DNA from 2 places in the Paenibacillus sp. SAFN-054 genome. Region 2 is predicted to be linked to the other one. Evidence: a T-box and tRNA genes for the amino acid it is inferred to sense, from the RefSeq annotation. Region 2 holds a T-box; the other holds one or more tRNA genes.
What was found. A T-box is a leader RNA that pairs with one kind of tRNA and senses whether it is charged. The one in region 2 lies ahead of leuS (leucine--tRNA ligase), so its partner is inferred to be a tRNA-Leu.
Positions count from the first base shown of each region.

Region 1 (7,777 bases), on a different contig from region 2:
AAAGCGTCTCGAGGGTTCGAATCCCTCTCTCTCCGCCATTATAGTTTGGCCCGTTGGTCAAGGGGTTAAGACACCTCCCTTTCACGGAGGTAACAGGGGTTCGAATCCCCTACGGGTCACCATTTATATTAAAGATCTTTTCGGAGGCTTAGCTCAGCTGGGAGAGCATCTGCCTTACAAGCAGAGGGTCGGGGGTTCGATCCCCTCAGCCTCCACCACTATACCCCAAAAAGTGAAGTTAAAGCTTTGCAGCTTATTCCGAATACTTTAGGGGCCCAAGAACTAAATACATTATTACTGACGCGGGGTGGAGCAGCCCGGTAGCTCGTCGGGCTCATAACCCGAAGGTCGCAGGTTCAAATCCTGCCCCCGCAATTAATCTCCAAAAAGTGAAGAAATGCTTCATAGCATATTCCGAATACTTTCCGGGGATGTCATAAGGCCGTGGAACCGTGGTGTAGAGGCCTAACATGCCTGCCTGTCACGCAGGAGATCGCGGGTTCGAATCCCGTCGGTTCCGCCATTCATAACAAAGCTCCAGGGATGAGAATCCGAATATCGGGTTCGTCGGAGCATCAGCTTCGTTAGCGCTGCTTCGCAGTCTCGAACGAAGAGAGAGTATCCCGTCGGTTCCGCCATTCATAACAAAGCTCCAGGGATGAGAATCCCGTTCATAATTATTACACTGTGCCGGTGTAGCTCAATTGGTAGAGCAACTGACTTGTAATCAGTAGGTTGGGGGTTCAAGTCCTCTCGCCGGCACCATTATGGAGGCTTAGTGAAGTGGCTAAACACGGCAGACTGTAAATCTGCTCTCTACGAGTTCGGTGGTTCGAATCCATCAGCCTCCACCAGTATTTAGGGGCATAGTTTAAAGGTAGAACAGCGGTCTCCAAAACCGTTAGTGTGGGTTCAATTCCTGCTGCCCCTGCCACATTGTTTTTAGTGAAGTATATAGGTTTGATATGGCGGTCGTGGCGAAGGGGTTAACGCACCGGATTGTGGCTCCGGCATTCGGGGGTTCAAGTCCCCTCGATCGCCCCATTTATTTTCAAATCAACTGTTGGGGATTAGCCAAGCGGTAAGGCAACGGACTTTGACTCCGTCATGCATAGGTTCGAATCCTATATCCCCAGCCAGTTATGCGGACGTGGCTCAGCGGTAGAGCATCGCCTTGCCAAGGCGAGGGTCGCGGGTTCGATTCCCGTCGTCCGCTCCAATTATTATATGGCGCCATAGCCAAGTGGTAAGGCACAGCTCTGCAAAAGCTTTATCCCCAGTTCGAATCTGGGTGGCGCCTCCATTACAACTTCACATGCGCCCTTAGCTCAGCTGGATAGAGCGTTTGACTACGAATCAAAAGGTCAGGAGTTCGAATCTCTTAGGGCGCGTATTATCTTCACTTGCTGGTGTGGCGGAATGGCAGACGCGGCGGACTCAAAATCCGCTTCCGGCGACGGAGTGGGGGTTCAAGTCCCTTCACCAGCATTGATGAATCGAAAAACCTTCATCTGAATAATCAGATGAAGGTTTTTTTGTGCAAGAATTGGGTAGTAAAGGATGTCCACAATTTTTGCACAAGCTGTTATGAATATTTTATTTTTTTCCAAGCCTGCTCCTATAAAATTTATGAACAATCAGTAAGTAAACTTATTGTATAATATAGAAAACCAAAATGCCGAATGGGGGACAGCCGATTGAACGTTCATTACGCAGCAGCCTGCAGCTGGAGTGTGGGTCGATTTTCAGGGCAATACAATATGGAAGCGCTTCAAATGCAACTAACAATGAGTATACATGATGTGACAATGGATGCACCACATGTAATGATGAATTGTCCCGGAGTGGAGGGTGATTCTGCATGAAAAGGACGTGGCTGCTGGGATTCGGATTTTTTAGCATCAGCATCACCTGGGCATTGTACAATGCCTTTGTTCCTTTCTTTCTCGATCCTTATCTGAAGAGTGCAGCATTGATTGGTTTTATGATGACGATCGACAATTATTTCGCCCTGTTCCTGCAGCCCTGGATTGGTAACCTTAGCGATAAGACGAATACCCGCTTCGGCAAGCGCATGCCGTTTATGATGATCGGAATGCCGCTCGCAGCGGTGTTTGTAATACTCATTCCCTTACATACGAGCTTGATTACACTTGTTCTATTCATGATGCTGATGAACCTCTCCATGAGTGTGTACCGATCGCCTACGGTCGCCTTAATGCCGGATATCACGCCGGATCATCAGCGCACGAAAGCAAACGGGATCATTAACTTCATGGGTGGCTTTGGCGGCATTTTGGCTTTCGGTGCCGGATCGATATTGTATGGAGCGAATCCTGCTTTCCCATTTGTGGCGGCAGCGATCATTACCTTAATCTGTTTATTCATATTGGTTCGTTTCATTAAAGAGAAGAGGGACGTCATCGTATCGCTGCCTGTGGAGAAGCAGCCTAGAATTAAACTGAAGGGCGAACTGGACCGCACGACCGTGCTGCTGCTTATTGCGATCTTTTTCTGGTTCGTGTCTTATCAGGGGGTCGAGGCGATGTTTACCCTATATGGTAAGCATCATATGGGATTATCCGAAAAAGCGGCGGGATTCTCGCTCACGTTCTTTTCCTTGTTCTTCGTATTGTTCGCGATTCCAAGCGGATGGCTCGGAAACCGGTATGGCAAAAGGAAAATCATTATCTCAGGCGTCATCGGCTTGTTCCTCGTGTTTGCCGCCATTCCGCTGGCGAAGACGCTCCTTCTGCTCAGGCTCCTTCTTGCCTTGGGCGGCATGTGCTGGGCCTTGATCAACATCAACTCCTATCCATTCGTCGTATCGATCGGGAGCGAAACAAGCATCGGGACGCGGACGGGACTGTACTATCTGGTATCTTCGCTCGCGGCCATTGCTTCGCCACCGCTACTGGGCTGGTTCATCGATCAGTTCGGCTATGGCTCCTTATTCATCTATGCTTCCTGTGGCATGCTGGTCGCGCTTTTGTTCATTACGCTCGTAAAGCATCACGGGAAAAGCGCAGAGGTACCGAAGGAAGCGGTGCAGGCGAATATCTAAACGCTGGTGTTAGAGCAAACATACCTAACTTCGTCGCCTAAGGGGCGTTGGATCCAATCCAGCGCTCCTTTTGCGTTTGAGGGCATTTTGCCGGGGAGAGGTTCATTGAGATGCGATACCGGATAGCCTTAGGTCTGAAACGTTCCCCGTCTAAGGTCCAGTACGAAAAACCGTCTGCAGTCTGTTTTGGAAAACGGCCGAACCACCTAAAATAAAGACATAAGGTTGATGCAATGAAAGGAAGTGAGAAATGCATGAAAAACCGCAACAACGGAACAGCAATCGTATTAATCGTCATCGGGGCCCTGATGCTCCTCGGATTGTTCGCACCTCTGTTTGGTAAACTGATTGGCCTGCTCTTCCCGATCCTGATGATCGTGCTTGGTTATTACGGTATCCGCAGAGGCAGAGTGGTGATCGGTACCATCATCCTCGGGTTCGGTATCCTGTCCCTGCTGGCGAAACTGTCCTGGTTCATCGGACCGCTGCTCGGCATCGCGCTGGTGATCTTCGGAATCTCCCTTCTGAAGGGAAAAAGAAATTCCTACTAACATAAATAAACTTCGACGAGGAAAAAAACGAATAAGGAGGGGCTACACAAGATGAGTGTTTTTCGCCGGGTGCGGGATATCACCGCAGCTAATTTAAATGAACGTTTGGAACAAAGTCAGGATCCGGTTCGGCTGATCGATCAGTTTCTGGCAACTACGCGGGAAGACATTGTCGAAGCAGAGAAGCTGGTACAGCAGTCTACGGCACATATGAGACAACTGAAGCAGCAGGTGGACCAAGCGGAGTCGATGAAGAACAAGCGTGAAGAGCAGGCGCTACTGGCCTTGAAGGCCGGGGAGGATCATCTCGCCAAGCTGGCTCTGCAGGAAAAGATCATTTACGAAGAAAAGCTGGAGCAATACAGCGAACTGCTGGATACCACGAAACGGTCTCTGATCGATCTGGAAAGCCAGCTGAACGACCTCAAAATGGAGTATCAAACTGTATACAACAAACGCCAATATTATGCAGCCCGCATGGAGACGTTACGGCTCCAGCAGCGCATGAACCAGCGGATGGACGGCTACGGCGGCGGGCAGGACGTTCCAAAGATGTTCAACCGCCTCGAAGACCGGATCTCCGATTGGGAGCTTGAAGCACAAAGCCTTCGCGATCTGCGCCGTATGGGTCAACAGTACTTAGATCAGGCCAGCGAAACAGTATCCGGCATTTTGGAAAAGGAACTGGCCCGGTTGAAACAAAAGCTGAACAACAGCGGAAAGGAGTAACATCATGAGCAAACTCTACCGTTCGACGCGGGATAAGATGGTCACGGGACTTTGCGGCGGACTGTCGGAGACGATCGGCATCGATTCCACGCTGCTGCGGATTCTGTTCATCATCTCGATTTTCTTCACGGGTGGAACTACGCTGTTCATTTATTTCATCGCTTCCTTGGTTGTGCCGAAAGAGCCGGTGCCTCCATACAATCCGTATGGACCAGGCCCGGGTCCCGGAGCAGGCGGCTATTATGGCGGCCAGCCCGGAAATAACGGTTACTTCGGAGGAAATGGCGGTTACGGAGGTAACGGTGGCTACGGCGGCCCATCCTTCGACCCAAGAAGCAAATATAATGATCCGTCTTTTGGCAGCAGACCTGCCGGAAGCTTCTCTTCCCAAGCATCCAATCTGGATGCCATGATGGAAGACATTGAGAAAAAGGCTATGAAGAAAGAGCTGGAAGAACTGAAGAAAAAATTGTCCAAATACGAGAAGGGAGAAGTGTAAAACATGGGAGTATTTAAAAGATTGAAAGATATGACAAAGGCGTCGGTCAATGAATTGCTGGATAAAGTAGAGGATCCAATCGTTATGCTGAACCAATATCTCCGCGATATGGAGGCTGAAATTCACGAGGCTGAGGTGACGGTTGCGAAGCAAATGGCTAACGAACGCCGCATGAAGCAGCGCGTGGAGGAAGCCGAGAAAATGTCCGTGCAGCGTGAGTCGCAAGCCGAGCTTGCCCTCAAGAATGGTCAGGAGGAAGTTGCACGCAAGCTTTTGGAAGAAAAAATCTACTTCGATCAAAAGATCGGCGAATACCGCGATCTGCATGCGCAGTCCGAAACTCAAGCCAAAGAGCTGGTACAGCAGCTGCATGACATGAAAGACGAATTCTACAAAATGCGCAACAAACGCAACGAATTGGTGACACGTGCACAAATGGCGAAGGCCAAAAAGCAAATGTCCCAAATCAACAGCCTGCATACGATCGAAAGCGGCAGTGCATCCCTTGGATTCCACCGCATGGAAGAAAAAATCATGCAGCTGGAAGCGGAAGCCGATGTCATGCGTGCCCCTTACCGTCCGGCAGCAAGCACATTCACGAGTCCTGAGGATGCCGAAAAGCAGTTGAAGGTGGAAGAGCAGCTGAACGCGTTGAAGAGCAAGATGAACCCTTCAAGCAGCACATCCAAAACAACGAAAGAATAAGTATTCACAATATAGGGCAGTATGATATGCTATGAAAAGTGAATAATGAGCAAATTCTTTTGTTCGATTCAAAAGAGGAGAGCCATATTGGTGTGATAGCCTGCACCATATGGCTTTTCAAACTTTACTATAGCTATAAGCAGACATCACAAGGAGGTGCGGCATGGACAATAGAAATCGCGTGATTGCGGTTATACTCATCGGCGTTGGCCTTCTCATGCTGGTCGGCAAGTGGGTCGGGTTCTTTACCATCGTCGCACTCCTGTTCTTGCTCATGGGAATCTATACGATTCGCGGCGGTAAGGTGAAAAGAGGCTATCGCTTGCTGGCGGTCGGCGCTATTTTGCTGCTGCTGGATCATTTAATGATGGTGCTTGGCATCGCGCTCTTATCCTTGGGATTCTTTTTTGTCAAAGCGAAGAAGGTGCAGCCGAAGGAAGGTTTCGTTCAAAAACAGAATTTTTCGTCGCATTTCGACTGGGACCAGCAGCCTTGGGTCATGCGCAGCATGAGCGTTTGGCATGTGCTTGGAGAGGCGGATCTCGACCTGTCGCTGGCCATGCCGGAAGACAAGGAAACCGTGATGATGTTTCAGGGCATTATGGGCGACATGGATCTTCATGTTCCCGAGTATTATGGCGTAGAGATCGAGGCGTTCGTGCTGTTTGGTTCCATCGATTTCCGCGGACATCGGGATAACGGCATGATGAACCGGCTGAACTGGAAATCGCCTAACTACGATACCAGCGATCAAAAAGTGAAGTTTATCGTTTCATATCTCGTTGGAGATTTGGACATTCACATATCCTAAAAAAGGGGGTACCCCGCATGAAATCAAAGAAGCCGGTCAATATGGTCTCCCGGAGCATGGGCGAGGGGGCCCTTCTTTCTTTTGTACTGCTGCTGATTATTTTGTACGTGATGTATACATACGGTTATTTGGCTCCATTCGATTCTTGGACAAGAGTGGTGCAGGCGGTGACAACGCTGATTCTCGTTCCGATAGGAATCGGGGCGGTATACGGCTTTTACCAAAGCTATCGTACGAAACGAAGATTGGAAATGCTGCGGGATACGCTGCTCTCCTGGGAAAAGGGAAATTTGACCCGGGATGTTCCGGAGCTTGGCTTGGATGAGGTGGGACGTCTTGGGGAGCAGCTTGGACGGATCAGCAAAAAATGGGAGGAGCAGGTCACCTCGCTGCAGCGCCTGTCCACCAATAATGCGCAGCTTGCCGAGCAGGCAAGGGTGTCCGCCATTGTGGAAGAACGCCAGCGCCTTGCGCGCGAGCTGCATGATGCAGTGTCGCAGCAGCTGTTCGCGATTTCGATGACGGCAACGGCGGTGGGGCGGACGCTCGCGAAGGATTTTGACAAAGCGCAGCGCCAGGTAGCTCTGATCGAAGAGATGGCTGCGGTAGCGCAGTCGGAGATGAGGGCGCTTCTGCTTCATCTGCGGCCGGTGTACCTGGAAGGCAAGCCGCTTGAGCAGGGCTTGAAAGAACTCGTGAAAGAGCTTAAGGTTAAGGTACCGATGGATATCGTGTTTGAGATGGATACAGGCATTCATCTGCTGAAAGGGATCGAGAACCATCTGTTCCGGATCATTCAGGAAGCGATGTCCAATACGCTGCGGCATGCCAAGGCGGAAAAAATGGAAATCCGGATTCATCAAAAGCAGGATACCGTCTGGGTGATGCTGCGTGACGATGGCCAGGGTTTCGAGCTGGATGAGAAAAAACAGGCCTCTTATGGCCTTTCCAATATGCAGGAACGAGTGAATGAAATCGGCGGCTCCATTCAATTCATCACCGCTCCCGGCAAAGGAACGCGAATCGAAATTACGATTCCGATCGTAAATGAAGACAAGGGAGGGGATGACGAACATGGAGGAGTTGGAAAAGCCGGAAATTAAGGTGCTGCTCGTGGATGATCACGAGATGGTGCGCATCGGCCTCGCGGCAGTGCTCGGCACGGAAGACGGAATTGAAGTCGTAGGCGAGGCTGGAAGCGGCGAGGAGGGCATCCGCCTGGCGCGCGAATATAAGCCCGATGTGGTCCTCATGGATCTGGTCATGGACGGCATGGACGGCATCGAAGCGACAAGGCAGCTGCTCAAGCTGTATCCGGATTGCAAGGTCATCGTGCTGACCAGCTACCTAGACGATGAGAAGATGTATCCGGTTATTGAGGCAGGAGCGTTCAGCTACCTGCTGAAAACGTCCAGAGC
Region 1 covers NZ_JBQCKS010000002.1:921,581-929,357, reverse strand. Annotated here, with positions in the region: tRNA gene ACTHPM_RS15860 (tRNA-Ser) at 1-38, shown strand, start outside; tRNA gene ACTHPM_RS15855 (tRNA-Glu) at 48-122, shown strand; tRNA gene ACTHPM_RS15850 (tRNA-Val) at 143-218, shown strand; tRNA gene ACTHPM_RS15845 (tRNA-Met) at 302-375, shown strand; tRNA gene ACTHPM_RS15840 (tRNA-Asp) at 447-523, shown strand; tRNA gene ACTHPM_RS15835 (tRNA-Thr) at 690-765, shown strand; tRNA gene ACTHPM_RS15830 (tRNA-Tyr) at 770-854, shown strand; tRNA gene ACTHPM_RS15825 (tRNA-Trp) at 861-934, shown strand; tRNA gene ACTHPM_RS15820 (tRNA-His) at 969-1,044, shown strand; tRNA gene ACTHPM_RS15815 (tRNA-Gln) at 1,065-1,139, shown strand; tRNA gene ACTHPM_RS15810 (tRNA-Gly) at 1,145-1,219, shown strand; tRNA gene ACTHPM_RS15805 (tRNA-Cys) at 1,230-1,303, shown strand; tRNA gene ACTHPM_RS15800 (tRNA-Arg) at 1,318-1,391, shown strand; tRNA gene ACTHPM_RS15795 (tRNA-Leu) at 1,406-1,488, shown strand; gene ACTHPM_RS15790 (SLC45 family MFS transporter) at 1,862-3,064, shown strand; gene ACTHPM_RS15785 (LiaF transmembrane domain-containing protein) at 3,319-3,615, shown strand; gene ACTHPM_RS15780 (PspA/IM30 family protein) at 3,667-4,344, shown strand; gene ACTHPM_RS15775 (PspC domain-containing protein) at 4,349-4,843, shown strand; gene ACTHPM_RS15770 (PspA/IM30 family protein) at 4,847-5,548, shown strand; gene liaF (cell wall-active antibiotics response protein LiaF) at 5,712-6,359, shown strand; gene ACTHPM_RS15760 (histidine kinase) at 6,377-7,462, shown strand; gene ACTHPM_RS15755 (response regulator transcription factor) at 7,434-7,777, shown strand, end outside.
Region 1: it has a tRNA-Leu gene. The T-box ahead of leuS (leucine--tRNA ligase) is inferred to sense a tRNA for this amino acid. The anticodon was not compared.

Region 2 (7,777 bases):
ACCACAAGGCGCCATACGCGGGAAAGGAAGCGATGCGCGCCTTCCACGCCGTTCTCGTTCCATGGCTTCGTCGCTTCCAGCGGACCCATGAACATTTCATAAATGCGGAGTGTATCCGCACCATAGTTCTCGACGATTTCGTCCGGATTGATGACGTTGCCGCGGGATTTACTCATCTTCTCGTTGTTCGTGCCGAGAATCATCCCTTGGTTAATCAGCTTCTGGAACGGCTCCTTGGTGGTAACAACACCCAGGTCGTAGAGGAATTTATGCCAGAACCGTGCATACAGCAGGTGAAGCACCGCGTGCTCAGCCCCGCCAATATACAAGTCTACAGGCAGCCATGCCTCCTGCTTCTCTTTGGAGCACAGCTCATCGGTATTATGCGGATCGATGTATCGCAGGTAGTACCAGCAGCTGCCCGCCCATTGAGGCATTGTATTGGTTTCGCGGCGAGCCTTCATGCCCGTCTCGGGATCGACCGTTTCTACCCAGTCAGTGACGTTCGCAAGCGGCGATTCTCCGGTTCCTGACGGCTTGATTTGATCCACATCCGGCAGCAGCAGCGGAAGCTGATCTTCCGGCACGGTCTTCATCGTGCCGTCTTCCAGATGCAGAATCGGAATCGGCTCGCCCCAATAGCGCTGGCGGCTGAACAGCCAGTCGCGAAGGCGGTAGGTTGTTTTGCCTTGTCCCTTGCCGCTTTCTTCGAGCCATGTGATCATTTTGGCGATCGCTTCTTCGGTGCCCATGCCGTCCAGGAAGCCTGAATTAACATGTTCGCCTTCTCCGCTGTACGCTTCTTCCTGAACATTTCCGCCTTTAACGACTTCAATGATTTCCAGACCGAACTGCTTCGCGAACTCCCAGTCACGCGTGTCATGGCCTGGTACCGCCATGATCGCACTGGTTCCATATCCGGCAAGCACGTAATCCGCAATCCAGATCGGCAGCTTTGCGCCATTAACGGGGTTCACGGCATACGCACCTGTAAATACGCCCGTTTTGTCCTTGGCCAGATCGGTACGCTCCAGGTCGCTCTTGCGAGCCGCTTGATCCTGGTAAGCTTTGACTGCTTCTTTTTGTTCCGGAGCCGTAATCGATTCTACCAGATCGTGCTCAGGAGCAAGTACGCAGTAGCTGGCGCCGAACAAAGTGTCAGGCCGGGTCGTGAACACGGTCAATTGACCTTCGTGACCCACGATGTCAAAGTTGACTTCAGCTCCTTTGGATTTGCCGATCCAGTTGCGCTGCATGTCCTTCAGGCTCTCGCTCCAGTCCAGATCATCCAGATCCTCGAGCAGCCGGTCCGCGTATTCCGTAATTTTTAGGATCCATTGACGCATCGGCTTGCGGACAACCGGGTGTCCGCCGCGCTCGCTCTTGCCGTCGATAACTTCTTCATTGGCAAGTACAGTACCCAGTGCCTCACACCAGTTCACCGGCACTTCGGCTACATATGCAAGACCGCGTTTGTACAGTTGGATGAAAATCCACTGCGTCCATTTATAGTACTCCGGATCGGTCGTGCTGATCTCCCGTTCCCAGTCGTACGAGAAACCGAGGGATTTGATCTGACGCCGGAACGTGTTGATGTTCTTGAGCGTAATTTCACGCGGGTGCTCGCCCTTATCCATGGCATGCTGCTCTGCAGGCAGACCGAACGCATCCCACCCCATCGGATGGAGCACATTGTAGCCTTGCATTCTTTTGTAACGGGACACGATATCGGTAGCCGTATAGCCTTCCGGATGCCCTACATGCAGGCCTGCTCCGGATGGATACGGGAACATGTCAAGCGCATAAAATTTCGGCTTGCCCGCCTCTTCTCCGGTTTTGAAAGTGTGATGCTCATCCCAATACTTTTGCCACTTTGGCTCGATGGACTGGGGATGATACCCCTGCCCCTGAACCTGATGTTGATTTTCACTCATGCTCTACCAGCCTCCTGTGCAGTCCAATGCCGCCCTTTCATATCCGAGCGACCCTGCTTTAGCAATCTTTTTCCAAACAAAAAAACCTCTTCATCCATAGCGTATCATCGCTAGGGACGAGAGGTCTAATTCCCGTGGTACCACCCTAGTTAGCGGAAAGTATGCTTTATTCCCGCTCACTTTGCACCCTATAACGCGGGTGAGCCGATGATCCTTCGCACGAAAGTCTCCGCGCTTCACATCATTACTCCGAGGCGAGTTCATCTCAAATCGTCAACCGGCTTGCACCCACCGCCGGCTCTCTGAATGACATCCCTGAAACTAATACCCCTCATCATCGCTTTCATTTGCAATTGAGTTAGATAAATTGAACGTTAACCTTTAGTTCATTTTATACAGATGAAACATTGAACCATATTATATATAAAATTTGGCCCTTAGTCAACGTAATTTGCTTCTTGCATAGGTGCCGCCTCCACCATGGCATTCTTTGGCGAATCACACTTTTCTCCCTTTCTTGATCCGCTTCCTTCAGGCATGCCCCCAATGTCAAGGGAGACTTAATTAATTGTTCCCTTGTTGATCCCAGCGATCATACGCAGCCTGGTAGATTTCCACGATGCGGTCGCTGCCCATCTTCTTTACTTGAGCCTTGTATTTGTCCCAACCTGACAGCGGCTCCTGGCCCGTAACGAATTTTGCTTCCATCTGTTCAACATAATTGTTCAGATCGGATAGAAGCGACGTCACCTCGGTCTGTTCCGCTTCTGTCAGGAATACGTTCGGATACGGCACTTTGGCATAAGGGATGATTTTTTCCTTGTTTTCCTTGTCGACCCATTCGTCAATATCGCTTCTCAGACCCTTCGACACTTCCGGCAGGCTGACGCCAGGCGTCGTGATTCCATAGTTCGGCGTTATTTTTCCGCGATAGTTCTCACGGTCGCCTCCACCGGGAACTGGCAGCCATTCCTTCACATGATTTTCTTTGTCCTTATACTTCCACAGCAGATTCTCCGGCCCTTGGTTGAACAACGTGGATCCTTCGTAATCATATTGATAATCGACCCAGCGCATCGTGGCTTCCGGAGCCGGATTCGTGCCGGAGATGGCAAAGGTGCCATTCTTCGAAATGCCTGAAGACTTTGCTGCAACCGGGGAATCCGGGAAGCCCGTTTTCAGCGGCGCCATGACAGGGTTATCGGCATTCGGTTCCCCGCCCAGCATAAAATACGGAAGCCAATCATTAAACAGGGCTACCTGATTATTTTTCCCCTTGGCCTTTTTCTGTTCATCGGTTTGGGAGAAGGTTTCATGATCGAGCAGTTGATCCGTCCATAGCCGGTTCAGGAAAGTAAGATACTCTTTGTAGCCGTCCTCCTGCGGCGTATAATGCACTTTGCCCTGCTTGTCGGCATAATACACCTCATCATAAATGCCCCAGAATCCGAGCATCTGAACGCGAATATCCTTCAGCTTGGTCGATGTCAGCGGGATTTCATCCGCCTTGCCATTGCCGTTCGGATCCTCATTTTTCACCCGTTTCAGGTAATCATACAGCTCATCCGGCGTTTCCGGAAGCTTGGTTACTCCCAGCTTATTGAGGAAACTTCCATTGTAATACAAAGGGCTTTTATACCAAACTGCCCCTTTATCAACATAAGGCAGGGCATAAATATGTCCGTCCGGAGTCGTGATGGACTTTCTGACCTCCGGATTCTCATCCAGCAGTTTTTTAATGTTAGGCGCATACTCATCGATCAGCTTCTCAAGCGGAACGAGCGTCCCCTGGCTGCCGTAGGTAACCTGCTCGGCTGGGGTCAAGCTCGCTGCATAGAAGATATCCGGCAGATCGCCGCTCGCAAAGATCAGGTTCTTCTTCGTATCGAAACTGTCCACGGGTACCGTCTGGAAGGTCAGCTTGATGTTGGACAGCGTCTCCATATCTTTGAATACCTGCATCGTATCCCATTTCGCGCTGCCTACATCTGGCGCAAACACGGACAGCGTTATCGGCTTGTCAACGATCGGAAAGCCTTCTTTACGGACGCTTTCCGCCGATTTGGCCGCTTGGCCGCCCTCGCTGGCTTCTTGGGATTTGGAACCGCAGGCCGCCAAGAGAGAGGCGAACACGGACAGGCAGAGGACCATGGCCCATGGTTTTAACAATTTTGTCATTAGATGATTCCTCCTTTTTATCATTGTGAGCCGGCGTGAGCCTGGATGTAGCTTCCCTCCCTTTGAAATCAATTCAACGCCATCCGCAGGAGCTCTGTTGTGGAAAGCCCGGGTTGCTCCGCTGGGACCTGGGTTAAATGATAGCGTTTACAAAAAGTCTATGGACACGAACCCATAACGTAAATATGTTATTTTTGATATGTTAAATATGAGTGCCGATTCCACTGTAATATCCGCATTCTTATACCGTTTAACCTGATTTCAAGAATATCCCGGTATGTCAATTATGCTTCCGGATAGAATACACACCGGTGTAAAAAAGCGCAAAATAACCCTACCAAATGCATAATTTCGTCCTGCAAAAACCAGAATAACTTTTGTCTGTCCAAACTTCATTGAACCAGGAGGAGTGTTCGTATGCGTGAAGGATTGATTCCTGCCGTTCTTGGAACCGTAGTATCTGCTTCCGGTGCCGCGCTGCTCAGCAGCAAGTACAAACTTGCCGCCACGGGAATTTTAGGATTCGGTCTGGCTCATGTCGTACTCGGAACGATCGATTTGATCGAACACCGGTAGGACGAGGCTTGGATAGGTCGCTCCAAAAAGCGTAAAAAGCTGGCTTGCACGGAATCCCATTCCGGCAGCCAGCTTTTATATTTTACGTCTATGGAGTCGCCTTACTGCGGATTTGTGGTCCAGATTCCTGCGGATTTCACAAACACACGGGCTGGGAGCTTCAGAGACGCCAGTGCGAGTTCGGCTACGTCCTCCGGCTGCATCATCCGGTCTTCGTCACCGATGCTTAAATTGTTGTCGCGGGCCAGGTCGGTATTGACCGTGCTTGGCGTCAAGGCAATCACACGGATATTCTTCTTGCGAACCTCCTGAAGGAGCGATTCTGTCAGCCCCATAATGCCGAACTTCGATGCACAGTAGGCGGAACCCGTCGCGAAACCTTTCTCCCCAGCCGTTGAGGAGATGTTAATGATATTGCCGCTGTTTTGTTCCAGCATGGTCGGCAGCACGGCACGGGATACGTAATACGTCCCCATCAGATTCACCTGAATGATGCGTTCCCATAGTTCGGGCTCCATATCTTCTACCGTTCCAAAGGATGCCATTCCCGCGTTGTTAATCAGAATATCGATGCTGCCCAGCTGCTCGCCCAGCTTCGATACAGCCTCATCCACTTCCTTGCGCGAGGAAACGTCCGCAGTTGCCGTGTAAACCGAGATCCCGTATTCCTTGGTCAAGGAATCGCGCAGCGCTTCGAGATCCGAGGCGGTTCTCGCCATAAGGCCAAGATCTACACCTTCTTGTGCCAGGGCAGTTGCAATGGCAAGTCCGATGCCTTTTCCGGCCCCCGTAACGATAGCGGTTTTACCTTTTAAGCTTGTGAGTTTCATTTCATTTCCCATCCCTTCTCCTGATAGTTTCATTGGTTATTACCCATCATTGCCGGGGCAAAAAGCCCCGGGCAGCTGTGTCCCGGGGCTTTAGGTTTCCCATCCGTAAACTCGATTAACCCCGGTTCTAGCCGTGCAGGCTATTTCACAGCCATGTAGAAAAGCCTCTGGGCGTCATCCCCAGCCTCTACCCACTCAAAATCAGCATAACATTTCACGTCGCGGAAGCCAGCCTTGACCAGCTCGGTTTTCATCCACTCCGGATCATAAGCCCGCTGGACATGCGTCTCTTCAAAGCGGCGGTACAGATCACTTTGTTCCTCTCTCGCGAAAATGCTCAAATGATGCTCGATTTCACAGCGCGGAGCGTCCAATTCGCAGGTCCATATGTAAGAGACCGATCGATCGTCCCATACAAAGGGCTGCTCCTCATCGTAACGGATGATCGTGTTAGGGTGATGCACATCAAATAAGAAGATTCCTCCGGGCTTAAGCCCCTTGTAGGTATGGGCGAAGGCCGAGATGACGTCCCTCTCCTCCAGCAGGTAACTGAAGCAATCGCAGAAGGAGATGACGGAATCCACCGGTTCCGGTATTTCCCATTCGCGCATGTCCTGCTGCACCCAACGGATCGAACCTTCGCGATACAGCCTGCTGCCCTGCGGCGTGCTCTCCATTTTCCGTCTTGCCACGGACAACATGTCCGCGGACAGATCGATGCCCGTCACTTCAAAGCCTGAATTGACGAGCGGAATCGTGATGCTGCCCGTACCGCAGCCAAGCTCGACCACGCTTCTCGGCATGCTTCCATGCTTCTCCCAGGCTTGGCGCGCAAATCTCAGCCAGTCCGGATAAGGCATATCCTCCATCAATTCATCGTAGACATATGCAAATTTTCGGTATGAAGACATGATGACACCGCGCTTTCTGTTCGCTTTCCGCTTACTTTTGCTCGATCTGCCCCTCTGAATCCGGCTTCACAAGATACGTCCAATTTTCCTTCTGAGTGATAAGTCCTTCCTTCATCAGCTTACCTAAAGCCCGTTTGAAGGCCGATTTGCTTATACCAAACCGCTGTTTGATAATATCCGGAGGCGTAGCATCCGAATAAGGCATGCCGCCTGTCGGACGCTCCTTCAAAAAGGTCAGAATCCGTTCGGAATCCAAATCCCTGCCAACTTCCTTGCGCTGGGCCATGGAAAGGTTGACGCGTCCGTCTTCACGGATATGGCTGACGCGGACCTCCACTTCTTCACCCAAGCGCAACAAGTTTAGGCGCTCCGAAGAATGGATCATGCCAATCACGCCGAGTCCGACGACTCCGCCGTCCACGATGACGAAGGTACCCATCTGCAGGGGTCTGTACACCGTAGCCTTGAACCATTGGTTAAGCCATGAGGATGGTGCACTGAAGGCATGGCGGGACAATTCCTGCTCTCCTGCAAGCTTCGCGCGGAGACGCCCCTGTTTGTCATGCTCCATGATGACGAATACCGAGTCTCCGACCTGCGGACGGAGTTCCTTCAGTTCCGGAAGCTCGCGGACCGGCAGCAGCAGCTGACGGCCAAGGCCCATTTCGAGGAAACATCCGAGCCGCGGATGCACGTCAGCCACGACCAGCTTCGCCATTTCTCCAAGAGTAAGGTAAGGCTTCTTCATCGTGGCTGCCAGCCGGTCTTCCGTATCGTAAAAAATAAATACCTCGACCTGGTCCCCAGGCTTGATTTCACGAGTCAATTCCGTATAGTGCAGGAGAACGTCCTCTCCATCGGCATCCAGAAAATATCCATAAGGCGATACTTCGCGCATCACTTCATAGGTTTGTATCGTTCCTGCGACCAGACTCATACGTTCTCCACGACCTTGGCATCCGACCACAAGCGCTCGATATTGTAATAATCGCGCTCATCGCGGTGGAACACATGGACGATGACGTCCCCGAGATCAATAAGAACCCAGCGCGCCGAGTTCATGCCTTCGATGCCGCGGATTTCCGAGCCTGCTTCATGCACGCGTTTGCGGATTTCCGTCGCAATGGACTGAACCTGTACGTCTGAGTTACCGTGGCAGATGACGAAATAATCCGAAATCAGCGAAACGCCTTTTAAATCCAATGCCACCACGTTCATGGCTTTTTTATCTTCTGCAGCTTCCACTGCCAGGTTTAACAATTGCTCTGATGTAAGGGTCATGAATTCGCCTCCAACTGTTTAATAAGGTCATTGCGGGCAAATACCGTCAGCGGATAAATGATCTGTC
Region 2 covers NZ_JBQCKS010000001.1:2,335,467-2,343,243, forward strand. Annotated here, with positions in the region: gene leuS (leucine--tRNA ligase) at 1-1,934, opposite strand, end outside; T-box leader at 2,044-2,281, opposite strand; gene ACTHPM_RS10660 (extracellular solute-binding protein) at 2,499-4,112, opposite strand; gene ACTHPM_RS10665 (asparagine synthase) at 4,530-4,688, shown strand; gene ACTHPM_RS10670 (3-ketoacyl-ACP reductase) at 4,790-5,518, opposite strand; gene ACTHPM_RS10675 (class I SAM-dependent DNA methyltransferase) at 5,659-6,429, opposite strand; gene ACTHPM_RS10680 (CvfB family protein) at 6,461-7,366, opposite strand; gene rsfS (ribosome silencing factor) at 7,363-7,710, opposite strand; gene yqeK (bis(5'-nucleosyl)-tetraphosphatase (symmetrical) YqeK) at 7,707-7,777, opposite strand, start outside.